DNA from 4 places in the Kocuria sp. NBRC 114282 genome. Region 3 is predicted to be linked to each of the others. Evidence: riboswitches for the same ligand, from Rfam matches in the RefSeq annotation. Region 3 holds a riboswitch; each other region holds the start of a gene.
What was found. Region 3 has a riboswitch for S-adenosylmethionine ahead of QSJ40_RS00985 (cobalamin-independent methionine synthase II family protein). Riboswitches for the same ligand answer to the same signal wherever they lie in the genome.
Positions count from the first base shown of each region.

Region 1 (6,992 bases), on a different contig from region 3:
CCCCTGGAGACGGACCGCCTCTTCTTCCGCCGCTTCAGCGAGTCGGATCTGGAGGCCATGCACGCCTACCAATCACGTGAGGACTACGCGCAGCACGCCTGGCGCGGGCCTCGCTCGTGGGAGCACTCGGAGCGGGTCATCGCCGAGCATCGCGGGCCGAGGGCCTTCCTCCACGACGGGGACACCATCCGCTATGCCTTCAGCGCGCACGACGACCCGGAGGCGCTCTACGGGGAGATCGTGCTGACGCTCGTGGACGCCGAGTCGCGCCAGATCGAGATGGGCTGGGTGGTCAGCCCCGATCATGCAGGCAGAGGCTATGCAGGCGAGGCTGCGATCGCCGCGATCGACGCCTGCTTCGAGCGATTGGACGCCCACCGCGTGTTCGCGCGCCTGGATGCGCTGAACCACAGCTCCATCAAGGTCTGCGAGCGCATCGGCATGCGCAGGGAGGCGGAGCTGCGCGAATCGCACCTGCAGCTGGGCGAATGGCGCACGGAGCTCATCTACGCCGCACTGCGCTCCGACCGGATCAGCGCGGACTGACCTGCCGGTTCGCGCGGCCGTCGCGGAGGAACTCCACCTGCGGCCGACCTCCTGACCCGACATAGGCCCGTCCCGTGGATCGGGCTGTTCTACGCCCTCGGGCGCAGCCGCTGTCGGACGTCGCCGCTCGGGTCCCCGGTCCGTCAACGCGCTGTGCGTCGGGATTCCATCTCCAGCAGCTCCTGCTTGCGCTCGATGCCGGCGGCATAGCCGGTCAGCACCCCTGTAGAGCTGAGCACCCGGTGGCACGGCACGATCACCGACCACGGATTCCGGCCCACCCCCTGTCCCACCACCTGGGCCATCCCGGGATTGCCGAGCTGCTGCGCCAGCGCGCCGTAGGTGGTGGTGGTCCCGAACGGGATCTCCTGCAGCGCCTTCCACACCCGCGGGCGCAGGGGCTGCGGGCGGTCGTCGAGGGCCAGCGGCAGATCGAACCCGCGTCGCCGACCGGCGTACCAGTCTTCGAGCTGCTCCTGCGCCTCGCTCAGCAGGGCATGATCACCCTCCATGCCGAGGGTCTCGTCGTCCGGGAAGTGCTTCTGGTCCTCGAACCAGCATCCCGTGATCGCAGGCCGGCCGTCGTGCGGGCCGACAGCCACGACCATGCGCCCGAGCGGCGTCTCCACCCAGCGGTGCATGCGCGCCACGGGCTCCGGCAGCTCCATGCCGCGCGGAGGCGCAGGAGTCGGCTCGGGGATTCGTCGGGCGGCGCGCCCGGAGGTATCGAAGTCGCTCATGCGCACCATGGTGCGGCCATGTCCCCGCACGCGCAACGGCCGGGCCCTCCGCAGCGGAGGGCCCGGCCGTCGTCGTGGAATTCCGGCCGCCGTGCACGACGGGTGCCGGAGGATCCGGTCTCAGCTGAGGATCGGGATCTGCATGGGGTACTTGTACGCCAGGCCCTTGTTCGCCTGCATGGCGCCGAGGACGGCGAACACGATCGACAGGATGCCCAGGACGGGAAGCAGGAAGAGGGCCAGGCCGAGGGTGGGAATGGCCAGGATCCAGATCACGACGTTGAGCGCGAACACGATGACGTTGAAGTTGAAGGCGCCCGCGGAGGCATTGCGCACCAGCGGGTCGCGGTCCTTGAAGATGAACCAGATGATCAGCGGTGCTGCGAATCCGATCCAGCCGGCCGAGAACAGGAACAGCACCGGAGCTGCGATGTGGGAGATCATCGCCCAGGTCCGGGCGTCCGAGGGGCTCAGCGGCTGGCCGCCCTGCTGGAAGGTGGCCTGCCCGTAGTTGCCCTGGGCCGTGTACTGCTGTCCGCCGCCCTGCGGCTGGTCGTAGGCGCCCTGGCCTCCGTAGTCCGGATGCTGGCGCTGCTGCCCGGCTCCGGGGCAGCTGTAGCCCGGCTGCCCGTAGCCCTGCTGCGCGCCGGGGTCTCCGGAGGGCTGGCTGCCCGGCTGGCTCTGATTCGGGCCCCACGACGGCTGCCCGGACTGCTGGCGGTCGCGGCCCTGCCCGAACGAGGGGGCCTCGTGCTGCTGTCCGCCCGGGGCGTTGCGGCCGTCCGATCCGGAGGCCGGGTTCTGGGGATCCTGCGAGCTCATGAAGGCTCCTTCATATGGCGCTTGCATGGGGACCCGCGCGACGGCCGAGCCGAACGCGACGAGGCTGCTGCCCCCAGTGTAGGCAGAGCCCTGCAATCGCCGTCAGGTGACGGCGGTTGCAGGGCTCTGCCGGAGCCGGGGAGGCCGCCGCGTCAGCCGCAGTGCCGGATGAGCGCGCCGCCTGTCAGTCGCCGAGCCGGGCGAGCGCAGCGCCCGTCAGGCACCGAAGGCACGCTCCAGGTCCTCGAGGTGGTCGTCGAGGTCCTCGATCCCGACGGAGAGCCGGACCAGATCCACCGGCACCGCCAGCGGCGTGCCGGCCACGGATCCGTGCGTCATCTCGGAGGGCCAGCAGATCAGCGATTCGACCCCGCCGAGGGAGACCGAGAGCTTGTACATCTTCGTGGACTCCGCGAAGCGCCGGGCCGCAGCCTCTCCGCCGTGCACGCGGAAGGAGACCATGCCACCGAAGCCGTCCATCTGCCGTGCGGCCAGCTCGTGGCCGGGGTGCTCGGGCAGTCCGGGGTAGAGCACCTGCGCCACCTCTGGGCGCCCGATGAGCCACTCGGCGATCCGGCCTGCGGTCTCCTGATGGCGCTGCATGCGCAGCGACAGGGTCTTCAGCCCGCGCGCGGCCAGGAAGCAGTCCTGGGGCCCGGCGACCGCCCCGCCGGCGAACTGCTGGAAGCCCACGAGCTCGGCCAGCGTTCCTCCGGGCGAGAAGCCGCCCACGGCCTCGACCTCCCAGGCCCGGTCCGAGACGACGACCGCCCCGCCCAGCACGTCCGAGTGCCCGCCGATGTACTTGGTGGTGGAGTGCACGACGACGTCGGCGCCGAACTCCAGCGGACGCTGAAGGTACGGCGAGGCGAAGGTGCTGTCCACGATCAGCAGCGCCCCGGCATCCTGGGCGATCTGGGCGATGCCCGTCAGATCGGCGATGCCCAGCAGCGGATTCGTGGGGGTCTCGACCCAGATCACCCGCGTGCCCGCCTCCACAGCCCCGCGGACCGCATCGAGCGAGGTGACGTCCACCGGCGTGTGCCGGATCTGCCAGGGAGCCAGGACCCTGGTGATGAGCCGGTTGGTGCCCCCGTAGCCGTCGGCGCCCAGGACCACATGGTCTCCGGGGCGCAGCACCGAGCGCAGCAGCGCATCCTCCGCCGCGATCCCGGAGGCGAACGCGAAGGCCCGCTGCCCGCCCTCGAGCGCGCACAGCTGCTCCTCGAAGGCATTGCGGGTGGGATTGGAGCCGCGGGAGTACTCGTGGCCGTCGCGCAGGACGTTGATGCCGTCCTGGACGAAGGTGGAGGTCTGGTAGACCGGCGGGATGACCGCACCGGTCAGCCGGTCCGGCTCCTGGCCGGCGTGGACGGCGCGCGTGGTGAACCCGCTCATGCCTGCACCTCCTGGCGCTGGTCGCGGCGCGCGCCGCTCGGCTCGTCCTCGGAGCGCACCGGGGCGCCGTCCGTCGACGATCCCGGGGCACCTTCTGCGGCCGGGATCTCAGCGCCGCGCGCGGCCTCGACGCGCAGCAGCTCATCGAGCGAGGACTGCAGATCGGCGATCAGGTCGTCGACCGCCTCCAGCCCGATCGACAGCCGCAGGGTCTGCCAGCTGATCCCGCCGGCCAGTCGCTGCTCCTCCGAGAGACGGCAGTGGGTCATGGCCGCGGGATGGTTGATCAGCGAGCGGACGTCGCCGATGTTGGCCACCAGCTTGAAAAGCCGCAGGGAGTCGACGAATCCGGCCACTGCGGCATCCGAGCACTCCAGCTCGAAGCCGAAGACCGACCCGACGCCCTGGGGGAAGTCGCGCTCGGCGATCTCCCGATCGGCGGAGCCCTCGATCAGGGGGTGGTGCACGCAGCGCACCGCCGGATGCGTGCTCAGGAACTCGGCGATGCGAGCGGCGCTGTCCGAGTGGCGGCGCATGCGCAGGTCCAGCGTCTCGAGGCCCTGGATGATCTGGGAGGCGTTGAACGGCGAGAGCGTCAGACCCAGGTCGTGCACGAACTTGGCCCGGCACAGATGCAGGAACGGCGAGCCGCCGCGCAGCTTCTCGCACAGGCTGATCCCGCCCCAGCGCGCTCGCGGCTCGGTGAACTGCGGCCAGCGAGCGGCCTCGGCCTCCCAGTCGAAGCGACCGGAGTCGATCACGACGCCGGCCAGCGACGTCCCGTGCCCGCCGAAGAACTTGGTGGCCGAATGCACCACGATGTCCGCCCCGTGCTCGAAGGGCCGGTACAGGATCGGCGTGGCCAGGGTCGAGTCGACGATCACCGGGATCCCCCGCTCATGGGCGATACGGGAGATCGCGTCCAGATCCGCCAGCGTGGCCAGCGGGTTGCCGATGGACTCGAGGAAGAAGCCCCGAGTGTCCTCCGTGATCGCCTCCGACCAGGCCGAGGGGTCAGCGGGATCGACGTAGGTGACGGTCGCGCCGAGATCGGCCAGCGTGTCACCGAGCAGGTCGACGGTGCCGCCGTAGATCTTCTCCGAGACCACCAGGTGCTTGCCGGGGCCCGTGCTGATCAGCGCGAGCAGGGCCGCGGCGACGGCGGACTGCCCCGAGCCCATGGCCACGGCCCCCACTCCGCCCTCGAGATCGGCGACCTTCTGCTCCAGGACGGCGACCGTGGGGTTGCCCGTGCGGGAGTAGGTGAAGCCCGGGGTGGTCTGGGCGAACATGGCGGCGGCAGCCGCGTGGTCCGGGAACTCGAAGGCCGAGGACTGGTAGATCGGCACCGGCAGCGTGGCCTGGACGGGGGCGGCAGGGGCGCCCGGATCGGATCCTGTCCGGCCGGCGTGGATCTGGCGTGTGGCCAGCGAGGTCGAGCTCTTGAGCTCGTCGCAGGGCGAGGACGTCATGAGAGGTGTCTTCCGTGACGGGGTGCTCTTGACCTGCACGTCCCGCCGGAGCTTGTTCGTGCGCTGCGTCAGGTGCAGGCCGCTTCGTCATCCGAACCACCCTTGAACATGGGGTTGGTGCACAGCCAAGTCGGAGCTTGGCAGCTGTGTCTCGTGAAGCCGGTCCGATACTAGCACCCCACCGATCGAGCCGTCAGGACCTCCGTGCGGGCGGGACCAGCAGCAGGACCGCCGCGACCATGGCCGCCGCGCCGCCGAGGGCCAGCGGGATGCCGAGCAGGAAGCGGACCTCCAGCACGGCTGCGGAGAAGACGAGGACGGCCGCTGCGAGGATGCGGACCCACGCCCGTCCGTCCGGCGATGAGGAGCGATCGGGACTCGAAGCTCGCAGCGGCGCGGATCCGTCGGCTCGGGGCGCGGTCGGGGGCCGCTCACCCGAGGGCGATCCTCCGGCTGCGGGCCCCTCCGGTTCGGGCTCGCGGGCGACGATCCGCCCCGCCACGGCCTCCAGGACGCCCAGCGGACGCACGACCAGCAGGACCATCGCCCAGCACAGCAGCCCGATCGGCAGGCGCCACAGCCACCACTGCGCCGAGCCGGGCACCGGATCCGGGCCGCCGAGCAGCCACCACACCGCCATCACGGCCACGATCACCGGCAGGTGCCACAGGTACAGGGTCGTGGCCCGCGAGCCGACGACCCAGGCGACGGCCTGCGCGGGACGCCATCGCATGAGCCGCTCGAGAGCCGGCGAGCACAGCTGCAGGACGCAGGCCTGAGCCGCGCCGAGGGCGATCATGCACAGCGTGGGCGGGTTCAGGGCCGACAGTCCGTCCGCACTCCACCAGGGCAGGCTCGTCAGGCAGAGCATCACCAGGACCGACAGGGCCGTGATCCCGAGCAGTCTTCCTGCCGAGGCACGAGCGAAGGATCCGTCGTGGCGGAAGAAGCCGATCTGATGGATCGCCAGCCAGACCGGGGCGAAGCCGAGCAGGCCCCACCACGGCTGCTCCGCGGCGATGCGCAGCACCTCGATCGCAGCGCTGAGCCCCACCAGCGCAGCCAGGGTGAGGACGGGCCGGCGATCGTGCAGCCCGTGCAGCAGCGGCACACCGACCAGGCACGCGTTGTAGGCGCCCACGAACCACAAGTGCATCCCGAGCCCCTGCAGCGCCATCGAGGCCCAGTCGGCGGGCATCCCCACGAGCGTCGCGAGGGCGCCGGCCAGCGCCAGGGCGACCCACACAGCGCTCGCCGGCACGACCAGGCGCAGCAGCCGGGCGCGCACCCAGGCCGGCCCGCGGACGCCCTCCGCCGACTGGCGCGACCACGAGATCGCCGAGGCGCACCCTCCCACCACGAAGAACAGCGGCATGACCTGCACGAGCCATGACACCGGGGCGTACCAGGAGGCCTCCGTGGGTGCCATGACGCTGCGCAGCGCGCCCGTGCTCGGATCCGTCGTGAGCGTGACCAGCAGAATGTGGAGCACGACCACGGCGATCAGGCAGGCGACCCGAGCAGCATCCAGCGCGAGATCGCGCTGCGCAGGGATGGTCTGCGCAGCGCGCCGGCCGCGGGAGGTGCTCAGCTTCGTCACGTCTCCGATCGTCACACGGCGGCGGCATCGCAGGGGGCGCGGCGGGTGCCCGGGAGCGCAGCAGCGCGATTGTGACGTCAGAGCGTCTTCTTCCGCAGGTCAGGGGCATCGGATGGCCCCAAGGCCTTCTGCAGGAAGGCCTCCGCTGTTACGGTTACCCAAGAGTCATTTAGATATGGCGGATCGGGCATGAATCCGCCTGGATCCGCGCTGTGGCAGGGCTGAGAGACAGCTCCGCTTCCCCCGGTGGGTCTGTACGCGGCACAGCGGATCGCCTAATCTGGACTCGGGTCGCACCACGATGACGTCGGAGACCCTTCCCCCGCAATTCCGACGATCAGCGCAGGAGCAGCAGTGACTGTCACGAGCACCAGACTGGGCCGGCTGGGACCTCCCCAGCACCACAAGACGCCC
Region 1 covers NZ_BSQO01000004.1:190,575-197,566, reverse strand. The annotation lists gene QSJ40_RS09390 (GNAT family N-acetyltransferase) at 1-546, shown strand, start outside; gene QSJ40_RS09385 (methylated-DNA--[protein]-cysteine S-methyltransferase) at 690-1,286, opposite strand; gene QSJ40_RS09380 (DUF4870 domain-containing protein) at 1,407-2,108, opposite strand; gene QSJ40_RS09375 (cystathionine gamma-synthase) at 2,325-3,506, opposite strand; gene QSJ40_RS09370 (O-acetylhomoserine aminocarboxypropyltransferase/cysteine synthase family protein) at 3,503-4,978, opposite strand; SAM riboswitch class IV at 5,028-5,137, opposite strand; gene QSJ40_RS09365 (acyltransferase family protein) at 5,172-6,578, opposite strand; gene QSJ40_RS09360 (hypothetical protein) at 6,933-6,992, shown strand, end outside.
Region 1: linked by a shared signal. The riboswitch ahead of QSJ40_RS09370 (O-acetylhomoserine aminocarboxypropyltransferase/cysteine synthase family protein) and the one ahead of QSJ40_RS00985 (cobalamin-independent methionine synthase II family protein) in region 3 are both predicted to bind S-adenosylmethionine.

Region 2 (6,992 bases), on a different contig from region 3:
GGGCGAGACCTTCGGGTCGGTCTACGACCTGTCGACGGTGCTGATCCTGTGGTTCGCGGGCGCCTCGGCGATGGCCGGTCTGCTCAACCTCATCCCGCGCTACCTGCCGCGCTACGGCATGGCGCCCGAGTGGACCCGCGCTCCGCGGCCGCTGGTGCTCACGATCCTGGCTGCCGCCCTGGTCGTCACGGCGGTCTTCCGCGCCGACGTGGATGCGCAGGGCGGGGCCTACGCGACCGGGGTGCTGGTACTGATGCTCTCGGCCTCCTTCGCCTCGACCCTGTCGGCCGGAAAGCGGGGGCACCGACGCGCCGCCGTGGGATTCGCGGCGATCACCGTGGTGATCGCCTACACGACCGCCGACAACATGATCAGCCGCCCCGATGGCCTCCACGTGGCCCTCGTGTTCATCGCGGCCCTGCTGGCGGCGTCGTTCGCCTCGCGGGTCTGGCGGGCCTCGGAGCTGCGGATCCGCAGCATCGATTTCGACGAGACCTCCCAGGACTGGCTGCGCAGCTGCCGCGGCCGCACGGTGCGGCTGATCGCGCACCGGCCGCGCACCCAGCTGGGCGCAGCAGGGGCCCAGGCCCAGCAGCTCCTGCTCAGCGACCCCGACCTGGCCGAAAAGCTGCGCGACGAGCGCGAATGGCATCGTCTTCCCTCGGCCGACGGCGTCCTGTTCGTGGAGGTGACCCTGCGCGATCCATCGGACTTCGAGGACCGGCTGCGCGTGAGCGCCCACGAGATCGACGGCCACCGCGTCCTGCGCGCCGAGGGCTCGTCGGTGCCCACCTGCCTGGCCGGCGTGGCCCTGGCCGTCCGGGACCGGACGGGGCGGCCGTCGCACCTCTACCTCGAGTGGTCCGACGGCTCGCCCCTGGTCAACTCCCTGCGCTTCCTGCTCCTCGGCCGCGGTCAGACGGCGACGGCGGTGCACGAGGTCCTGCGCCGGGCGGTGCCGCGCAAGCAGGACCGCCCGTTCGTGCACGTGACCTGAGGCTCCGCGCAAGCAATGGGGCCGTCCGTGACGGACGCGATCTCCTCGTCCGAGTGGGGTTCGACGAGCGTGCGTGCTGGCAGAGGCCCTCGGACGGGCCTCTGCTCATCGGCCGAGCCGGCGACTCAGCCCTGCGACAGATCCCGCGACGGGGTGTCCGCCGTGGACGGCTTGCCCACGTAGGCCCCGCGGTACTTGGCCGCCGGGTGGGTGTCGAGCACCTTGGTCTGCCCGGCGCCGTAGACGTTCTCGCGCAGGGTGGGCCCGTCGTAGTCCGTGCGGTAGCGGCCGCGCTTCTGCAGCTCCGGGACCACGTGCTCCACGAAGTCCTCGAACGAGCCCGGGGACACGTGGTAGGCCAGGTTGATCCCGTCCAGCCCGCCCTCGTCGATCCAGGTCTCGAGCTGATCGGCCACGGTCTGCGGGGAGCCCACGACCACGTCGCCCATGCCGCCGATCGCGCAGTGGCGGGCGATCTCCTCGCGGGTCCACTGCTTGGCCCCGTCCTGCATGGTGAACGGAGTGAGGAAGGACTGGATGGCCTCGGTCTTGACATAGTTCAGGACCTCGTCCTCCTGGAACTTGGACAGATCCAGCCCGGACCAGCCGCCGATGATGGCCTGCGAGGCCTCCAGGCTGGCATAGCTCTGGTACTCGCGGTACTTGGCCTGGGCCTTCTCGTCGGTCTCGTCGACCACGACGGAGAGCATCGCGTAGATCTTCACGTCGTTCCGATCGCGCCCCTCGGCCTCGACCTTGTCGCGGATCCGGTCGGTCATGTGCCGGGTGAGGTCCGGGCGCAGGGCGCCGATGAACACGGCCTCTGCGTGCTTGCCGGCGAAGGCCTGACCGCGCGAGGACGCTCCGGCCTGGAAGATCAGCGGCGTGCGCTGCGGGCTGGGCTCGGTGAGCGCCGCACCAGGCACCGTGAAGTGCTTGCCCTGGTGCTGGATCGGGTGGACCTTGGCCGGATCGGCGTAGATCCCGCGCTCCACGTCCTTCACGACGGCGTCGTCCTCCCAGGAGCCCTCCCACAGCTTGTAGCAGACGTCGAGGAACTCCTCGGCGAGCTCGTAGCGCTCGTCGTGCTCGATCTGCGTGGGCAGGCCCTGGTTCTCGGCGGCCGAGGGCAGGTAGGAGGTCACCACGTTGAAGCCCACGCGCCCGCGGGTCAGATGATCCAGCGTCGCGTACTTGCGGGCCAGCGTGTACGGCTGCTCGTAGGTGACCGCACTGGTCACGCCGAAGCCGAGGTTCTTCGTCACCGCGGCCATGGCGGAGATCTGCATGAACGGATCGTTGACCGGGACCTGCGCGCCGCCGGCGATCGAGGGGGCGGCCGAGTTGCGGTAGATGTCGTAGATGCCGACCACATCGGCCAGGAACAGGGCGTCGAAGCGGCCCCGCTCGAGCACCTGGGCCAGGTTCGTCCAGTACTCGATCGTGTTGTATTCCGTGGCCCGCGAGCGCGGGTGGCGCCACAGCCCGAAGCTCTGGTGATCCACGCAGGTCATGTCGAAGGCGTTCAGGGAGATCCGCTTGGCCATAGAAGGCTGCTCCTGAGAAGACAGACCCGCGCCCCGTGCGCCGCTCATGCCGCGGCCAACCTGCGGGTCCAGCGCGTGCGTGCGCCGTACTTGCCGCACGCGGTCTAGCGAGCGGCCCGATCCTCACCTGGGGCACCCCGCTACGGGAGAGGGTTGCCGTCCGGCCAGCCAGGGCTGTGGGCCGGAACTCTTGATCGTGTGAGCGTCATCCTATGCACACCTGAGGCGACGGTGCGAAGCCCGTGCCGCGCGTTGCCCCGCTCGTCCTCCGATTTGCTGTCTCCCCGGACCAGGGCATTGAATGACCCCCGGTTCCCATCCGGAGCGGTACGAGAGACCTGGCTCGTCGACGCCGCAGCAACCAGTGCCGTCCATCCGCGGCACGAGGTGCTAATGCCAGGACCGATGGAGTGATGTGATGATCTCTGCACCCCCGTCCGCCCTGAGCACGGTCGATGCCGCCGCCCTGACCTTCGACCGGGTCGGCAAGTCCTTCCCGTCTTCCGGGGGCCGCCGGCGCGACGTCCTGGCCGATGTCAGCTTCGAGGTCCGCCCCGGGGAGATCGTCTCCGTGCTGGGCCCGTCGGGCTGCGGCAAGTCCACCCTGCTGCGCGCGGTGGCCGGTCTCGGCACGGCCACGGCCGGCCGGGTCCTGATCGACGACGCGCCCGTGCGCGGCCTGGACCCCCGCTGTGCGGTGGGCTTCCAGGAGCCGCGGCTGCTGCCGTGGCGCACCGTGGCCCGCAACGTGGCGCTCGGACTGCCGCGCGGCGTGCGCGGCCGCGAGGCCGAGCAGCGGGTGGCCCACCTGCTCGAGCTGGTCGGGCTGTCCAGGCATGCGGAGGATCGCCCGTCGGAGATCTCCGGAGGCATGGCGCAGCGGGCCTCGCTGGCTCGGGCGCTGGCGCGCAACCCGCAGGTGCTGCTGCTCGACGAGCCGTTCGGCGCGCTCGACGCACTGACGCGCCTGAAGATGCAGGACCTGCTGCTGGAGATCCACGCCGCCGATCCCACGACGGTCCTGCTGGTCACCCACGACGTCGAGGAGGCCCTGGTGCTCTCCGACCGCGTGGTCGTGCTCGGGACGCCGCCGGAGGGCGGGCCGGCGGGCATCCAGGAGATCCTCACGGTGGACTCGCCCCGCCCGCGCCACCGCGATGATCCCGAGCTGACGGGTGCCCGCAGGCACCTGCTCGGCCTGCTGGGCGTGGAGGCATGAGCGGGCTGACGCGTCGTCGCCTGCTGGGCCTGGCCGCCGTCGGGGCCGCCGCCGCGCCCCTGTCCGGGTGCGTCATGGAGGGCGAGGGCCCGGGCCGCGGCATGGCCTCCGGCTCGGACACCGAGATCTACCTGGACTACGCGACCTACAACCCGCTGTCGCTGATCATCCGCGAGAAGGGCTGGCTGGAGACCGTCGCCGCCGAGGGCGGCCAGGAGGTCCACTGGACGTTCTCGGCCGGGTCCAACAAGGCCAACGAGTTCCTGCGCGGCGGGGCGATCGACATCGGCTCGACCGCGGGCTCGGCCGCGCTGCTGGCGCGCACCAACCGCTCCCCCATCCGCGCGATCGACATCTGCTCCCAGCCGGAGTGGGCAGCACTCGTGCGCACCGCGGACTCGCCCCTGCGCTCGGTCGAGGATCTGCGCGGCAGGTCGGTGGCGGCCACCAAGGGCACGGATCCCTACTTCTTCCTGCTGCAGGCGCTATCAGCGGCGGATATGGGCTTCGACGAGACCACCGTGGTCAACCTCCAGCACGCCGACGGCCGCTCCGCCCTGACCAGCGGGCAGGTGGACGCCTGGTCCGGGCTCGACCCGATCATGGCCGGCGCCGAGCAGGACGGGGCGGTGCTGTTCCAGCGCGACCTGGCCTTCAACACCTACTGCTTCCTCAACGCTCGCGAGCTGTTCCTGGAGATCAACCCGCGCGGGGCCCAGATGGTCGTGGACGTCTACGCCCACGCCCGCGCCTGGGCGCTGGAGAACCCCCAGGAGGGCATCGCGATCCTGGCCGAGGCCTCCGAGATCGAGACGACGACGGCCGAGCGGGTCTGGGAGCGCACGCACCTTGACATCGACCCGGTCCCCGGCGACGACCAGCTCGAGGTCCTCGAGCGCATCGCCCCGATCCTCGTGGAGACCGGTGACGTCCCCGACTTGGAGACCGTCCAGAAGGCCATCGACACCATCCTCGACGCGCGGTTCGCGCAGGAGGCCAGCGCCCAGCGCGCGGCCGAGATCATCGAAGGGCACAGCGCATGAGCGTCACGACCACCTCCGCACCAGCCTCCGAGGCTCCGGAGCCCGCGGGCTCCGACCGTCCCGGCTCCCAGCGTCCGGACTCGCAGCGCTCGGTCCGCACCCCCGCCCCGCGGGGCTCCATCCTGCGCAGCCCCTGGGCCCGGGTCGGCCTGGGACTGCTGCTGCCGGTGGCACTGCTCGCGCTGTGGCAGCTGCTGTCCACGAACGGCACGTTCTCCCCGGTGCAGCTGCCGCGTCCCCTGGCGGTCCTGCAGGCCGGTGGCGAGCTGCTGACCGACGGGGCGCTGTGGACCCACATCGGGATCTCGACCCAGCGCGTGGTCGTCGGATTCGTGATCGGCTCGCTGCTCGGGCTGGCCGTGGGCTCCCTGATCGGGCTCTCCCCCTGGGCCAGCGCCCTGGGCTCGCCGCTGATCGGGGCGCTGCGCGCGGTGCCGTCGCTGGCGTGGGTGCCGCTGCTGCTGCTGTGGATCGGGATCGGCGAGAACTCCAAGGTGACCCTGGTGGCCATCGGCGCGTTCTTCCCCGTGTTCACCACGGTCTCGACCGCTCTGCGGGAGGTCGACCGCCATCTCGTGGAGGCCGCCCGATCCTTCGGCTTCTCCGGTCTGCGCCTGCTGCTGACCGTCCAGCTGCCGGCGGTCATGCCCTCTGTGATCTCCGGCCTGCGTCTGGCCCTGGCCCAGGCCTGGCTGTTCCTGGTGGCCGCCGAGCTGCTCGGCTCCTCGATGGGCCTGGGCTTCCTGCTCACCGACTCCCAGAACAACGGGCGCACCGACCGCCTGCTGCTGGCCATCGTCCTGCTGGCGATCCTGGGCAAGCTCACCGACGCCCTGCTCGGGCTGTTCGAGCGCTGGGCCCAGGCCCGCTGGGGCGCGGTGCGCCGGACCTGAGACCCTGGAAGCCGTCCTCGACCCGTTCCGAGAACCCGCCCGCAGCCGCGGGCACCCCGCAAGGAGCACCAGTATGAGCGCACCGCAGTCCTACTCCGATCCCCTGGCCCCCACGCCGAATCCCGCGCGGATCTCCGATGAGGCGCGCGTGGCCTTCTGGGCCGAGCAGGCCTCCCGCCTGGACTGGGCGCAGCCGTGGCACACGACGCACCGCTTCGCCAAGCCGCAGCGGATCGGCACCGACGACGACGGCAGCCCCACCTACTCGGTGCCCGAGATCGCCTGGTTCGAGGGCGGCAAGCTCAACGTCGCCGTCAACTGCGTGGACCGCCATGTGGAGGCCGGGCGCGGCTCGCACGTGGCCCTGCACTTCGAGGGCGAGCCCGGCGACCGCCAGACCTGGACCTACGCCGACCTGCAGAAGGCCGTGGCCCGGGCTGCGAACGCGCTGGAGTCGCTGGGCGTGGTCCAGGGCGATCGCGTGGTGATCTACCTGCCGGTGATCCCGGAGACCGTGATCATCACGCTGGCCTGCGCCCGGATCGGGGCGGTGCACTCACTGGTCTTCGGAGGCTTCTCCGCCGAGGCGCTGCGCTTCCGCGTCGAGGACACCGGCGCCAAGGTGCTGGTCACCACCGACGGGCAGAACCGCCGCGGCAAGGTGGTGCCGGTCAAGGCCCAGGCAGATGAAGCGTGTGCCGGCACCAACGCGATCGAGCACGTGCTCGTGGTGCGCCGGACCTCCCGGCCCGGCAACGCGAAGCTGCCGGTCGGCAAGCGCGGGGCGCGCTCCAAGGACCAGATGGAGCTGCCCTGGACCCAGGGCCGGGACCTGTGGTGGCACGAGCTGCTCGAGTCGGTCTCCGACGTCCACGAGGCGCAGGCCTTCGACGCCGAGACGCCGCTGTTCATCATCTACACCTCCGGTACCACGGGCCGCCCCAAGGGCCTGGTGCACACCATGGGCGGCTACCTGGTCCAGGCCGCCTACACGCACGCGCTGCTCTTCGACCTGCTGCCGGATGCCCCGGACGAGCACGGCGTGCTGCGCCCGCAGGAGCTCTCCGCCGTCAACGACCCCGCCAAGGTGGACGCGACCGTCCACTGGTGCACCGCCGACCTCGCCTGGGTCACCGCGCACACCTACGAGATCTACGGGCCCCTGGTCAACGGCGTCACCGAGGTCATCTACGAGGGCACGCCGAGCACCCCGGACTTCGGCCGGCACTTCGACATCATCGAGCGCTACGGCGTCACGACCTACTACACCGCCCCCACGCTGATCCGCTCGCT
Region 2 covers NZ_BSQO01000008.1:39,493-46,484, reverse strand. The annotation lists gene QSJ40_RS11380 (APC family permease) at 1-997, shown strand, start outside; gene QSJ40_RS11375 (LLM class flavin-dependent oxidoreductase) at 1,123-2,544, opposite strand; SAM riboswitch class IV at 2,626-2,740, opposite strand; SAM riboswitch class I at 2,857-2,964, shown strand; gene QSJ40_RS11370 (ABC transporter ATP-binding protein) at 2,963-3,763, shown strand; gene QSJ40_RS11365 (aliphatic sulfonate ABC transporter substrate-binding protein) at 3,760-4,806, shown strand; gene QSJ40_RS11360 (ABC transporter permease) at 4,803-5,699, shown strand; gene QSJ40_RS11355 (AMP-binding protein) at 5,773-6,992, shown strand, end outside.
Region 2: linked by a shared signal. The riboswitch ahead of QSJ40_RS11375 (LLM class flavin-dependent oxidoreductase) and the one ahead of QSJ40_RS00985 (cobalamin-independent methionine synthase II family protein) in region 3 are both predicted to bind S-adenosylmethionine.

Region 3 (6,992 bases):
CACACCTGCGCGCAGCGGACGCCCTCGCCCGCTGCGCGCAGGCACGCCGGACGATCCCAGCCGTGAGACGCGGATCACGGGGCGCATCGTCCGACGCTCGCGAAGGCTTCCGCGGAGGCCCGGAACTCGCCCTCGGGGTGGCCTAGTGTGTCGCCATCAGATTGTGACGTGCAGCACAGGCGCCCGAGGCCGATCCCCCGGCGCCCTCACCACCAGGAGGCCCCCATGGGTTCCGGATCCTCGCCCGCGACCAGTCGCGGACGCCATTCGCAGAGCACCACGGCTGCCGCAGCGCCCGGGGCAGACGGCCCCCAGGACTCGAATCTGAAGGCCCACATGAAGGGCCGCCACCTGGTCATGATGAGCCTCGGCTCGGCCATCGGCGCAGGCCTGTTCGTCGGCTCGGGGGCAGGCATCGCCGCCGCCGGGCCGTCGGTGCTCGTGTCCTACGTCGTCGCCGGGTTCCTGATCATCCTGATCATGCGCATGCTCGGCGAGATGGTCGCCGATCACCCCACCTCCGGCGCCTTCTCCGTCTATGCGGGCCGAGCCGTCAGCCCGGCCGCGGGCTTCGCCGTCGGCTGGCTGTGGTGGGTGCAGCTGATCATCGTGATCGCCGCCGAGGCCACCGCGGCCGCCCAGATCCTGGTCTCCGCCTGGCCCATCGCCCCGCAGTGGCTGCTCGCGCTGATCTTCATGATCATCTTCACCGCCATCAACCTCATCGGCGTGGGGCAGTTCGGCGAGTTCGAGTTCTGGTTCTCGCTGCTCAAGGTCGCCGCCGTCGTCGTCTTCCTGGTGATCGGCGGGCTGTTCGTGATCGGCCTGCTGCCCACGGCCGAGGCGCCCGGCCTGGCCAATCTCACCGCCCACGGCGGCTTCATGCCCAACGGCATCGGAGGCGTGGCCGCCGGCCTGCTGATCGTGGCCTTCGCCTTCGGCGGCATCGAGATCGTGGCCGTGGCGGCGGCCGAGACCGAGGACCCCGAGAAGAACGTGGGCCGGGCGATCCGCACCATCGTGTGGCGCATCCTGATCTTCTACATGGGCTCCGTGGCCATCATGGTCCTGGCCATGCCGTGGAACGACGAGAACCTGCTGGCCTCCCCGTTCGTGGCCGTGCTCAACACCGCGGGGCTTCCGGCCGTCGCCTCCATCATGGCGGTCGTGGTGACCGTCGCGCTGCTGTCGTCGCTGAACGCCAACCTGTACGGCGCCTCGCGGATGATCTTCTCGCTGTCCCACCGCAGCCTGGCACCGGTCGCGCTGAGCAGGACCAACCCCCGCGGCGTGCCGGTGGCCGCGGTGCTGGCCTCGGTGGCCTTCGGCTTCGTGACGGTCGGGCTGAACTACCTGTGGGCCGAGGAGATCCTGGGCATCCTGCTCAACATCGTGGGCTCCACCTTGATCGTCATCTGGACCATGACGATCGTCTCCCACCTGGTGCTGCGCCGCCGCGCCGAGCGCGAGGGCCGCGAGCTCGTGCTCAGGGCCTGGGGCTACCCGGTGCTGTCCTACGTGGCGCTGGCGGGCATGGTGGCCGTCGTGATCCTGGGCATGACGGTGCCCGGCGTGCGTCAGCAGATCCTGCTCACGGCGGGCCTGTTCGCTCTCCTGTGGATCATCGGCGCTGTGCTGGCCAAGCGGCGCGGCGTGACCCGCTTCCGCGCCCCGGAGGAGTTCGACGACCCGGCAGCGATGCCCCGCTGACCCTCCGTTCCCCCACCCCCCACCCCGCCGAGTGGATCCCCCGTTGCGCTGTTCGGGCGAACAGCGCAACTGGGGATCCACTCGGCGGCTTTCGTGGGTTGGGTGCGACGCCCGCGGCATGGCAGGATGATCGGCGTCACCATCACGAGCGACCGAGAGACCTTGGCTCGAAGACGTCGCAGCAACCATGCGGGGATCCGTCCCCAGCGCAGAGGTGCTCCCGCCAGGACCGATGGAAAGGACGTGCCTTCGCGCATGCTGAACACCGACCGCATCCAGACCACCCACGTGGGCTCCCTGCCCCGCACCCCCGAGCTGCTGGCCGCGAACGAGGCCTACCAGGCCGGCACGATCTCGTGGGAGGAGCTCGTGGCCACCATGCAGCAGGGCGTACGCGACATCGTCGCCCGGCAGTCCGAGATCGGCATCGACATCGTCAACGACGGCGAGTACGGCCACACCATGTCCAGCTCCGTGGACTACGGCGCCTGGTGGAACTACTCCTTCTCCCGCCTGGGCGGGCTGAGCCCCTCCGACGAGGACCGCTGGGACCCGAACGCCGGCGCCAGGCGCTCCTCGCCCGGCAATATCGTGCTGACGTCGTTCGCCGATCGCCGCGACCGCCAGCGCTTCGCCGAGGCCTACGCCGATCAGTCCTCCGGTATCCTCACCGCCCGCAAGCGGGTGGCCCAGCCCAAGATCACCGGGCCGCTGACCTACACCGGCCACGACGCCGTGCAGGCGGACATCGCGAACCTCCAGTCCGCGCTCGAGGGCTCCGGCGCCGAGAAGGGCTTCATCGCCGCGCTGTCCCCCGGCTCCTGCGCCCGAGTGAGCAACGAGTACTACGCCACCGATGAGGAGCTCGTCTACGCCTGCGCCGATGCCATGCGCGAGGAGTACCAGGCGATCGTCGACGCCGGGCTGATCGTGCAGATCGACGACCCCTCGATCGCCGAGTCGTGGGACCAGATCAACCCGGAGCCCTCGCTCGAGGACTACCGCTCCTTCATCCAGCTGCGGATCGAGGCGCTGAACCACGCGCTGCGCGGGCTGCCGCAGGAGCAGATCCGATTCCACCTGTGCTGGGGCTCCTGGCACGGCCCGCACACGACCGACCTGGAGCTCAAGCACCTGATCGAGCCCCTGCTGCAGATCGACGCCGGCGGCTACTCCTTCGAGGCGGCCTCCGCCCGTCACGGCCATGAGTGGCGCGAGTGGGCGGATGCCGGGCTGCCCGAGGACAAGGTCATCATCCCGGGCGTCGTCTCGCACTCCACCAACGTGGTCGAGCACCCGGAGCTGGTGGCCGAGCGCATCGAGCGCTTCGCCTCCGTCGTGGGCCGCGAGCGCGTCATCGCCTCGACCGACTGCGGGCTGGGCGGCCGTCTGCACCCGCAGATCGCCATGGCCAAGCTCGAGTCGCTGGCCGAGGGCGCGCAGATCGCCTCGAGCCGCCTCTTCTGACCCCTCTCCCCACCTCCGAGTGGATACCCATCTCACACAGAACGGAACCTCTTCATGCACCGCTCCGAGAACCGCATCCTCACCACCCACGCCGGCTCCCTGCCGCGCACCGATCAGCTCATCGAGGCCAACCGCGCCCGCACCGGCGGGCAGGACTACGACCAGCTGCTCACCGAGTCCGTCGTCGACGTCGTCCAGCGCCAGAAGAACCTGGGGATCGACGTCGTCAACGACGGCGAGTACGGCCATGCCATGTCCGAGGACACCGACTACGGCGCCTGGTGGCACTACATCTTCGACCGCCTCGACGGACTGGGCCCCGGCTCGGTCGATCTCTGGAACCAGCCGGCCGTGCGCTCCGAGCCGGGTCATGTGCGGCTCACGAGCTTCGGCGACCGTCGTGACCGGCAGCGCTTCCAGGACGCCTACACCGACCCCTCCAGCGGGATCTCGACAGGCAATCAGCCGCCGTTCCCCGAGTTCGTGGGCCCGATCCGCTATGTCGGCCAGGAGGCCGTCGCCCGGGACATCGCCAACCTCAAGCGCGCGCTGGAGACCACGGGCGCGTCCGAGGGCTACCTGGCTTCGCTCTCGCCGGGGTCGTGCGCGCGCCTGGAGGACAAGCACTACGGCGACGAGGACGAGGTCCTGCAGGCATGTGCCGAGGCCATGCGCGAGGAGTACCGGGCGATCACCGACGCCGGGCTGATCGTGCAGATCGACGACCCCTCGATCGCGGAGAACTGGGATCAGATCAACCCCGAGCCGTCGGTCGAGGACTACCTGGCGTTCACGGCCAAGCGCGTGGAGGCGATCAACTACGCGCTCGAGGGCATCCCCGCCGAGCAGGTCCGCTTCCACCTGTGCTGGGGCTCCTGGCACGGCCCGCACACCACGGATCTGGAGTTCAAGCACCTGGTGCGCACCATGCTGCAGATCGACGCCGGCGCGTTCTCCTTCGAGGCCGCCAACGCCCGCCACGAGCACGAGTGGCGCGTGTGGGAGGACGTCTCCCTGCCCGAGGACAAGCTGATCATCCCGGGCATCGTCTCGCATGCGACCAACGTGGTCGAGCACCCGGAGCTGGTGGCCGAGCGCATCGAGCGCTTCGCCTCGGTCGTGGGTCGCGAGCGCGTGATCGCCTCGACCGACTGCGGTCTGGGCGGGCGCATCCACCCGCAGATCGCCGCCGCCAAGCTGGAGGCACTGGCTCAGGGCGCCGAGATCGCCTCGTCCCGCCTCTTCTGAGCCTCCCCGCACACGCCGAGTGGATGCTCAGTTGCGCTGAGAGGCAGAACAGCGCAACTGGGGATCCACTCGGCGGAAGGAGAGGGGGTCAGAGCTCCTTGAGGAAGCAGGTGATGCGCACGGTCGAGATGCGGCGATTGTCCGCCTCGGCGCGCACCACCACCTCGTAGGTCGCGATCGAGCGCCCGAGCTGCAGCGCCTCCGCCGTGGCGATGACCCAGCCGCTGCGGGCGGAGGCATGGTGGGTGGTGCTGACCTCGAGCCCCACGGCCACGCGCCCGAGCCCCGCACCGTGGATGAAGGCCCCCATGGAGCCCAGCGACTCGGCCAGCGAGATCGTGGCCCCGCCGTGCAGCAGGCCCACGGGCTGGCGGTTGCCCTCGACCGGCATGCGCGCGACCACCCGCTGGGCCGAGGCCTCCAGGTACTCGATGCCGAGCTTCTCGCAGAGCTCGCCGCCGTGCGCGTTGAGCGCGGCCGCCTTGTCCGAGGCCTGCGCCAGATCAGCCAGGGCCTGCGGGATGCCGGACTCCGAGAGCTTCTGCGCCCCCTCCGCGATCCGCTGCGAGGACGGGGTCACGCGGCGCGCATCGGGCGGGGTGGGATCCTCGTGGGCTGCCGGGGACCGATCCTCGGCGGGCTGCTGATGGGGAGCGGTCATGACATCTCCTGGGGCTGTGCGATCGGCGCAGCGGCGCCGCGTGTGATCCGCTCCACACGGTAGCCGAGTTCGCCCTGTGAGCCGACTCACGGCATCGCCCCTGGACAGCGCAGACGCACAAAGCGAATGATGTGTCACGCACTTGCGGTCGCCCCCCGGCCGCGCGAAGACCTCAAGGAGACAGCTGTGAAGATCGGCATCATCGTGGGAAGCGTCCGTGACGGGCAGGTCGGCGCCTCCGTGGGCGAGTGGGTCCTGCGCCACGCCCAGGCCAAGGGCGGCGCCGAGTTCGAGCTCGTGAGCCTCAAGGACTTCGACCTCCCGGTCTTCTCCTCGGCCACCCTGCCCGCCATGGCGGACAAGTCCTACGACTCCGAGCAGGTCCAGGCCTGGTCCCGCGTGGTCGACGACCTCGACGGCTACATCTTCGTCACCCCGGAGTACAACCACGGCGTCCCCGGCGGCTTCAAGAACGCGGTCGACTCGCTGGGCTCCGAGTGGAACGGCAAGGTCCTCGGCCTGGTCGGCTACGGCGCCGTGGGCGGCGTGCGCGCGGTCGAGCAGTGGCGCCTGATCATGGCCAACTTCTCCCAGACCGTCGTGCGCGCCGCCGTGGATCTGAGCATCTTCACCGACTTCGCCGACGGCGCCGTGATCGACTCCGACCCCAAGGTCACGGCCCTGAACGGCGTGCTCGACGAGGTCATCGCCGCCGGCGCCTGATCGCACCCCGGCGGCCCCGAGCACCTGCGCTCGGGGCCGCCGTCGTCGTCACGCGCTCGGCGAAGCGGGCCCACCGGCACCCTCCCGGGCCACTAGCCTGGCGGTATGACCGACAGCACCGCCGCACCCGGACCCGCTCCCGCCGACACGCCGGAGGAGGCCATGACCTCCCTGGACGCCACGACCTTCGATCGCACGGTCCGCCCGCAGGACGACCTCTTCCGCTACGTGAACGGCCCGTGGCTGCGCGAGGCGCAGATCCCGGAGGACAAGGCGCTGATCGGCGCTTTCGTCGTGCTGCGCGACCGCGCGGAGGAGGCGGTGCGCGAGATCGTGACCGAGGAGCCGGGCGAGGACCCGGATCCGATCCGTGCGAAGATCGCGGACCTCTACGCCTCCTACATGGACGAGCAGCGCCTCGAGCAGCTGGGCGCGCAGCCTCTGGCCGAGGACCTCGCGGAGGTCGACGCCGTCCAGGACGTGCAGGGCCTGTCCCGCCTGTTCGGCCGCCTGCTGGCCCGCGGCGTGTCCTCGGTGCTGGGCGTGGACACCGACGCCGATCCGGGCGATCCCGGACGCAGCCTGGTCTTCATCGGCCAGTCGGGGATCGGGCTTCCCGACGAGGAGTACTACCGGGAGGCCCAGCACACCGAGATCCGCCAGAAGTACCGCGAGCACATCGCCCGGATGCTCGAACTCGCCGGGATCGAGCGCGCCCACGATGAGGCCGAGCGGATCTTCGGGCTCGAGACCGAGATCGCCCAGCGGCACTGGGACAAGGTCGAGGTCCGCGACCTCACCAAGATGTACAACCCCAAGTCGCTGGAGGAGCTGCAGCAGCTCAGCCGCAACCTCGATTGGAGCGCCCTGCTGCTCGAGGGCCTCGGGTTGCCGGCCTCGGCTGTGGAGACCGTGGTGGATCAGCAGCCGTCGTTCTTCGCCGAGCTCGATCCCCTGTTCGACGCCTCCCGCCTGGAGGACTGGAAGGCCTGGGCCCGCTGGCAGATCGTGAACTCGCGGGCGGCCTACCTCTCGGCGGCGTTCGTGGAGGCGGACTTCGCCTTCTACGGCACGGTCCTCTCCGGCACCCCGGAGCTCAAGGAGCGCTGGAAGCGCGGAGTCGGGCTGGTCAACGGCGTGCTGGGCGAGGCCGTGGGCCGCGTCTACGTCGAGCGCCACTTCT
Region 3 covers NZ_BSQO01000001.1:200,919-207,910, reverse strand. The annotation lists gene QSJ40_RS00990 (amino acid permease) at 226-1,710, shown strand; SAM riboswitch class I at 1,847-1,949, shown strand; gene QSJ40_RS00985 (cobalamin-independent methionine synthase II family protein) at 1,966-3,177, shown strand; gene QSJ40_RS00980 (cobalamin-independent methionine synthase II family protein) at 3,232-4,425, shown strand; gene QSJ40_RS00975 (PaaI family thioesterase) at 4,514-5,086, opposite strand; gene QSJ40_RS00970 (NADPH-dependent FMN reductase) at 5,273-5,809, shown strand; gene QSJ40_RS00965 (M13 family metallopeptidase) at 5,915-6,992, shown strand, end outside.

Region 4 (6,992 bases), 590 kb from region 3:
GGCCACCAAGGGCCAGGCGGACGCCGGCCGCGTCCGCGAGCTGATCCTGGAGAAGCTCGGGGTCTCCTGAGCCTTCTCGTGAAGCTCGATCGCGCCCGGGAGCCATGCTTCCGGGCGCGATCTGCACTCCGAGACGTGACGAGACACTGAAGGAGCACGGATGACCACGATCTGGAACTACCGCGGCGACCATCGGGCTCTGTGGGCGGTGATCGCCTCGATCGTCGCCTCCTACGTGCTGGCCATGCGCCTGGCCCGGTGGGGCGAGTCCTGGCAGTGGGTGCCCCTCGCGCTGCCGGTCGCCGTGCTGCTGATCTGGTTCTTCCTGGCCCGAGCGGGTGTGCGAGATCTGGGCTTCCCGGCGCGGGGTGATCGGAGCAGCCCCGCGGCCGGTCCGCTGGGCGGGGCTGTCGCCCTGCTCGCCGGTGCGGTGGGCGCGGGGCTGGTGGCCTACGGCGTGCTCGGCGGCGCAGGGGCGGCCGAGCTGCCCGGAATCGGAGCAGGGTCGAGCGGCCTGTTCGTCATGCCGGGGGGCAGGAGCGCGATCGCTGCGACGGCCGTGCTCGCAGCGTGCGCGGCAGCGGCGGCGGAGGTCGTCTTCCACGGGGCCCTGCTGCGCCTGGCCGCCTCGCGCTGGTCGCCGCGTGCGGCGGTGGCGGTGGCTGCGGGTCTGTCGGTCCTTGGCCTCCTGCCGCTGATGCTGACGCAGACCGAGGGAACCTGGTCGTGGCTGGCCGCCACCGCCTGCGCTGTGCTGGTCCCCAGCGTGGTGCTGGGATGGGCGGCGGTGCGCACCGGAGCGCTGTGGATGTCGCTGGGCTGGGCGGCAGGCGTCACCGGAGCGGGTGCGGCCGTTCTGCAGGGCTGGCCGACGCAGGCTGCTGACGCCTGGGCCGCTGCCGGTGCCGCAGCAGCCGCCGGCGTGCTGCTCATCCCCGTGGTCCTGCTCCTCGAGCGGGTCGGGCCCTCCCGCTCAAGCCGCCATGAGGTCTGAACGTCTGGAGTCTGCCGTCCCTGGCCAACGGGTGGTCTGAGAGGGCGCAGCCCTGCGGGTCAGGCCAGCCCCAGTCGCTCCAGGGCCCAGGCGTCCTCCCACGCGTTGTCGCGCCACTGCTGGGAGCGCCCGGAGGCGCCCCCGTGGCCGCCGGCCATCTCGATGCGCATGAGGATCTGCTCGCGCTTGTCCGGGTTCTCGTGGCGCAGCGCCGCCACCCACTTGGCGGGCTCCACGTAGAGCACGCGGGTGTCGTTCAGCGATGTCACCGCCAGGATCGGCGGGTAGTCGCGCGCGGCCACGTTCTCGTAGGGGGAGTAGGCCTTCATGGTCCGGTAGACCTCCGCGGAGTCGAGGGGATTGCCCCATTCCTCCCATTCGAGCGCGGTCAGCGGCAGCTCGGGCATGAGCATGGAGGTCAGCGGGTCCACGAACGGCACCGCGGCCACCGCACCGCAGTACAGCTCGGGGGCCAGGTTCAGCACAGCGCCGACCAGGAGTCCGCCGGCCGAGCCGCCCATCAGCACGACCCGGTCGGCGTCGATGTCCGAGCGCGCGCCCAGGTGCCGGGTCGCCGCGACGACGTCTGTAAAGGTGCGCCGCTTGTGCTCCTTCTTGCCGGACTCGTACCACTGCCGCCCGAGCTCGCCGCCGCCGCGCACGTGGGCGATGGCCCAGACCGCACCGCGGTCCAGCAGCGAGATCCGCGAGTACGAGAACGACGGATCCATGCTGATCTCGTACGAGCCGTAGGCGTAGACCACCGCGGGTGCCGGCTGCGCGGCGTCCCGGCGGCGGATGAGGGTGATCGGGATCCGCGTGCCGTCCTCGGCCTGGGCCCAGTCGCGCTCCACGCTGTAGTCGGCAGCCGAGTAGTCGCCCAGCACCGGCTGCTCGCGGCGCAGGACCGGCTCGGGCAGCTCGGTCCCCGGCGCATCCAGGATGAGGTCGAAGACGCGCCGCGGGATCACGAAGGACTCGGCGGTGAAGCGCAGGACGGGGGAGTCCGGCTCAGCGGCGGTGAGGGAGACAGCCGTGAGCTCGCCGGGCACCTCGAGGACATGGGGCTCGGCCTGGCTCTCCGTGCCGAGTCCCTTCAGCGGCAGGATGCGCAGCCCCGGCAGGATGTCCTCACGGACCTCGAGAACCAGGTGATGCTGTGTGGCGGCGAAGCCCAGCACGCGCAGCCCCTCCCTGGGTGCCACGATGTCGATGCCGGGCGGGAATCCGTCGCCGGACAGTCCCGCCGGCTCGCCGGGCAGGTCCGACAGCTCGATCAGGCTCAGGCGTCCATCCGGAGCCTGGCGATCGTGCTGGAGCAGGACGACGTCCCGGCCGTCGATCCGCACGGGCTCCGCCGAGGCGAGAACGCCGGCCCCGCGCGGCACGACCACCTGTGGGGCCTGCTCGCCGGCCTCCTCGATGCGCAGGATCGAGACCTCGGAGTACTCGGAGCACCCGGTCTCGAGCACGAGCCAGCGTCGGTCCGAGGAGAGCTCGGCCCCCAGCCACAGGCCGGGGTCGTCCTCCTGGGCGATGGTGATGTCCTGCTCGAGCGGGGTCCCGAGCACGTGCCGGCGCAGGCGCCAGGGCCGCCAGGAGTCGTCGACCTCGGTGTAGAAGACGGCGTCTCCGGCGGGCGAGAGGAAGGCGCCGTAGGAGGTCTCGGGGATCTCGTCGTCGAGCGTCCGGTCGGCTGCGAAGTCGTGGACGCGCACCGTGAAGCGCTCATCCCCGGTGGTGTCCTCGGCCCAGGCCATCCGGGTGCCGTCGTGGGTGATGTCGAAGGCGCCCAGCGACCAGAACTCGTGCGGCTGCGCGCGGGCGTTGGCGTCCAGGAGGGTCTGCTCGCCGGGCAGGGACTGACCTGCCACGATCTGCGGCGGCTCCCACCCCTCCTCAGCAGCCGGGACGCGGCACTGCACCGAGTGCTCCCCGCCCTCCACGGTGCGCGTGAAGTACCACCAGTCGCCGCGCCGCCACGGCACCGACAGGTCCGTCTCCTGCACGCGGGTCCGGACCTCCTGGAAGAGCCGCTCGCGCAGCGGGGCCAGCCGGGCGGTGGCGGACTCGGCGTAGGCGGTCTCGGCCTCCAGATGCGCGATGACCTCCGGGGACTCCTTGTCCCGCAGCCACTCGTACGGGTCCAGGAAGGCATCGCCGTGGAACTCGCGGACGTGGTCGCGACGCACGGCCGACGGGGGAGCGAGCGGAAGATCCGAGTTCTGGGAGGTCATGGCGCCCATCGTAAGAACCGGCGCCGACAGCATAGGCCGCTGCCGTCGTGCCCCTGGCCCACAATGGAGCCCATGACCGAACAGCGCTCCCAGGCCCCAGCCCAGCCGTCGTTCGGCTCCCAGAGAGCCGATCTGTGGCTGCAGATCCTGCTCGTGCTGGGCGTCTCGCTGGGGGCCAGCGCCCTCTGGTCGCTCCTCGACCTCGCCGAGACGCTGTCCACCAGCTCGATCGCCGAGTCGAAGGCCTCCATGAACGCGGCGCAGAGCGGCTTCCCCCTGTTCGACGTCCTGCGCCGCAGCCTCGGGATCCTCTTGGCTCTGGTCCCGCCGCTGCTGGCGCTCTATCTGCTGGCGGGCTCGGCCGGTCAGCTGCGCGGGCTGCTGCACCGGATCGGCCTGGACCGCCGGGCCCCGCTGGCGGATCTGGGCCTGGGGACGCTGCTCTTCGCCGTCATGGGACTGGGCACCCTGGCGCTGTACCAGGCGGGCCGCCAGCTCGGGATCACCGCCGAGATCGTCACGAATGCGGGCGGGACCTCCTGGTGGGAGGTGATCCTGCTGCTGGCCTCGGCGCTGCGGCACTCGCTCGTGGAGGAGATCATCGTCGTCGTGTTCCTGGCCGATCGCCTGCTGCGCGTGGGATGGACGTGGCCGGCCGTGCTGATCGGCTCGGCCCTTCTGCGCGGCAGCTACCACCTGTACCAGGGCGTCGGTCCGGCGCTGGGCAACGTGGTGATGGGACTGGTGTTCCTGTGGCTCTACCGCCGCACCGGACGCGTGATGCCGCTGATCATCGCGCACTTCCTGCTGGACGCCGTGGGCTTCCTGGCCGGGCCCCTGCTGTTCTGACAGCGGCCGCCACAGGACGCCGCACGCGGGTTTGCGCCGGAGCCGCGCTCGTCCGAGAATGGAAGGCAGGTCACGAGAGCCAGCGACAAGCCCCAGCTAGCTGGCCGGCAACCCTCCTTCCGCGGTGGGGTGCCCTGGGTGAGGACCGGGCCGGTGCGCAGACGCGCACACGGCAAGCGCGGGTCACGGCACCCGGTCCGACGGGTGCGTCGGACCTCGGTCCGCGGCCCCGGAAGACAAGGAGTCGCCGACATGTCCGCACAGCAGCCCACCCCCTCCGCCCCGCAGGGCTGGAGCTTCGAGACCCGTCAGATCCACGCCGGCCAGGAGCCCGATCCCGTCACCGGCGCCCGCGCGCTGCCGATCCAGCAGACCACCTCGTACGTCTTCCCGGACGCCGAGACCGCAGCCGGTCGCTTCGGGCTGAGCCAGGTCGGGCCCATCTACACCCGACTGACCAACCCCACCACCGAGGTCGTCGAGAACCGCATCGCCTCCCTGGAGGGCGGGACCGCGGCTGTCATGGTCGCCTCCGGTCAGGCGGCCACCACCTACGCGATCCTCAACGTGGCCGGGGCCGGCGATCACATCGTGGCCAGCCCGTCGCTGTACGGAGGGTCGTTCAACCTGTTCAAGCACACGCTGTCCCGGCTCGGAATCGAGACCACGTTCGTCTCCGATCCGGACGATCCCCAGGCCTGGCGCGACGCCGTCCAGCTCAATACGAAGGCCTTCTACGCGGAGTCCATCCCGAACCCCCGCAACGACGTCCTGGACCTGGAGACGGTCTCCGCGATCGCCCACGAGTCCGAGGTCCCGCTGATGGTCGACAACACCATCGCGACCCCCTACCTGCTGCGGCCGTTCGAGCACGGCGCGGACGTGGTGATCCACTCCGCCACCAAGTTCCTCGGCGGGCACGGAACCTCGGTCGGCGGGTTCATCGTGGACTCCGGGCGCTTCGACTACACCCGCTATCCGGATCGCTTCCCGGGCTTCACGGAGCCGGACGAGTCCTATCACGGCCTCGTGTTCGGCGAGGTCTTCGGGGAGAACGGGCCGTTCGGGGCCAACGTGTCCTTCGCGTTCAAGATCCGCACCCAGCTGCTGCGCGACATGGGCGCTGCCATCTCCCCGTTCAACGCCTTCCTGATCGAGCAGGGCATCGAGACGCTGTCGCTGCGCATGGAGCGCCACGTCGCCAACGCTCAGACGGTCGCCACCTGGCTGGAGGCCCACGAGGGCGTCGAAGCCGTGTCCTACGCCGGGCTCGAGTCCTCTCCGTGGCACGAGCGTGCGCAGAAGTACGTCCCCGGCGGCGCAGGTTCGATCCTCGGCTTCGTGCTCGACGGCGGCTCGGAGGCCGGCCAGGCCTTCGTGGACGCGCTGAGCCTGCACTCGAACGTCGCGAACATCGGTGACGTCCGCTCGCTGGTCATCCACCCGGCCTCCACCACGCACGCTCAGCTCTCCCCGGAGGAGCAGCTGGCCGCCGGCGTCGCCCCGGGGTTCGTGCGCCTGTCCGTGGGACTGGAGCACATCGACGACATCCTCGCGGACCTGGAGCTCGGCTTCGCCGCGGTCAAGGCGCGCGGCGCAGGGGGAGCGGTCTGAGGTGACCGCCATCCAGGGCACGACCGCGCGCTCGCAGCAGCCCTTCCGCACCGAGGGGCTGCTGCGCCGCGCCCGCATCGGCGACCTCGGGCTGGAATCCGGGGCCGTGCTACCCGATGTCGAGCTGGCCTACGAGACCTGGGGCGAGCTCGACGACCGCGCCTCCAACGCGGTGCTCGTCCCGCATGCGCTGACCGGAGACACCCATGTCACGCGCGGACGGGTCGCCGAGGACGCCACCTCCTTCGACCGTGTCTCCGCCGAGGCACCGGGCTGGTGGGACGGACTGGTCGGGCCCGGGCGGGCGATCGACACCGACCGCTTCTTCGTGGTCGCCATCAACATGCTCGGGGGCTGCTACGGCTCCACGGGTCCGTCGACCCTGATCCCGGAGGGCAGCCCGCGGGCCGGTCTTCCGTGGGGATCGGACTTCCCCGCGGTGACGATCCGCGACTCGGTGCGCGCCGAGCAGCGCCTGGCCGAGCAGCTGGGCATCGCGTCCTGGCGGCTGGTCGTCGGCGGTTCCATGGGCGGTGCGCGGGCCCTCGAGTGGGCCGCCACGTTCCCCGAGCAGGTGCGCGCCTGTGCGGTGATCGCCTCGACCGCCGCCTCGAGCGCCGAGCAGATCGCATGGGGCCAGGCGCAGCGCCTGGCGATCCGCAACGACCCCGACTTCCGCGGCGGCGACTACTACGACGGCGTCATCCCCTCCGTGGGCCTCGGAATCGCACGGCGGATCGCGCACACCACCTACCGCGCGGCACCGGACCTCAACGCGCGCTTCGGCAATGCGGCGCAGGCCGGCGAGGATCCGGGGGCGCCGCTGCCGGGGCGCCGTCGGGGCCGGTATGCGATCGAGAGCTACCTGGATCATCAGGCCGCCAAGCTCGTGGGCCGCTTCGACGCCAACTCCTACCTGGTGCTCAACGACGCCCTCATGGGCCACGACGTCGGCCGCGGCCGCGGCGGCGTCAGGCAGGCGCTCGCGGCCACCACCTGCGACTGGCTCGTGGCCTCGGTCGACTCGGATCGGCTCTACCTGCCCTCGGAGTCCGAGGACCTCGCCCGGCTTCTGCCCGGCGACGTCCCCCACCGCACCATCCGCTCCGGCGCCGGGCACGACGGCTTCCTGATCGAGCACGAGCAGATCGGCGAGCTGGTCCGAGCCGCCTTCCTCTCCTGAGGGGGCCCTACCGAAGCGACGCATCGACCCTCCTCGCCGCCGAGGGGACCCATTCGTCACGATTCACGCCTGATTAGACGTCCGATGCGTCCCGTCGGCGATCCCGTGCGCCCTG
Region 4 covers NZ_BSQO01000001.1:786,836-793,827, forward strand. The annotation lists gene gatB (Asp-tRNA(Asn)/Glu-tRNA(Gln) amidotransferase subunit GatB) at 1-70, shown strand, start outside; gene QSJ40_RS03560 (CPBP family glutamic-type intramembrane protease) at 161-994, shown strand; gene QSJ40_RS03565 (S9 family peptidase) at 1,054-3,231, opposite strand; gene QSJ40_RS03570 (CPBP family intramembrane glutamic endopeptidase) at 3,295-4,080, shown strand; SAM riboswitch class IV at 4,149-4,265, shown strand; gene QSJ40_RS03575 (bifunctional o-acetylhomoserine/o-acetylserine sulfhydrylase) at 4,333-5,694, shown strand; gene metX (homoserine O-acetyltransferase MetX) at 5,696-6,877, shown strand.
Region 4: linked by a shared signal. The riboswitch ahead of QSJ40_RS03575 (bifunctional o-acetylhomoserine/o-acetylserine sulfhydrylase) and the one ahead of QSJ40_RS00985 (cobalamin-independent methionine synthase II family protein) in region 3 are both predicted to bind S-adenosylmethionine.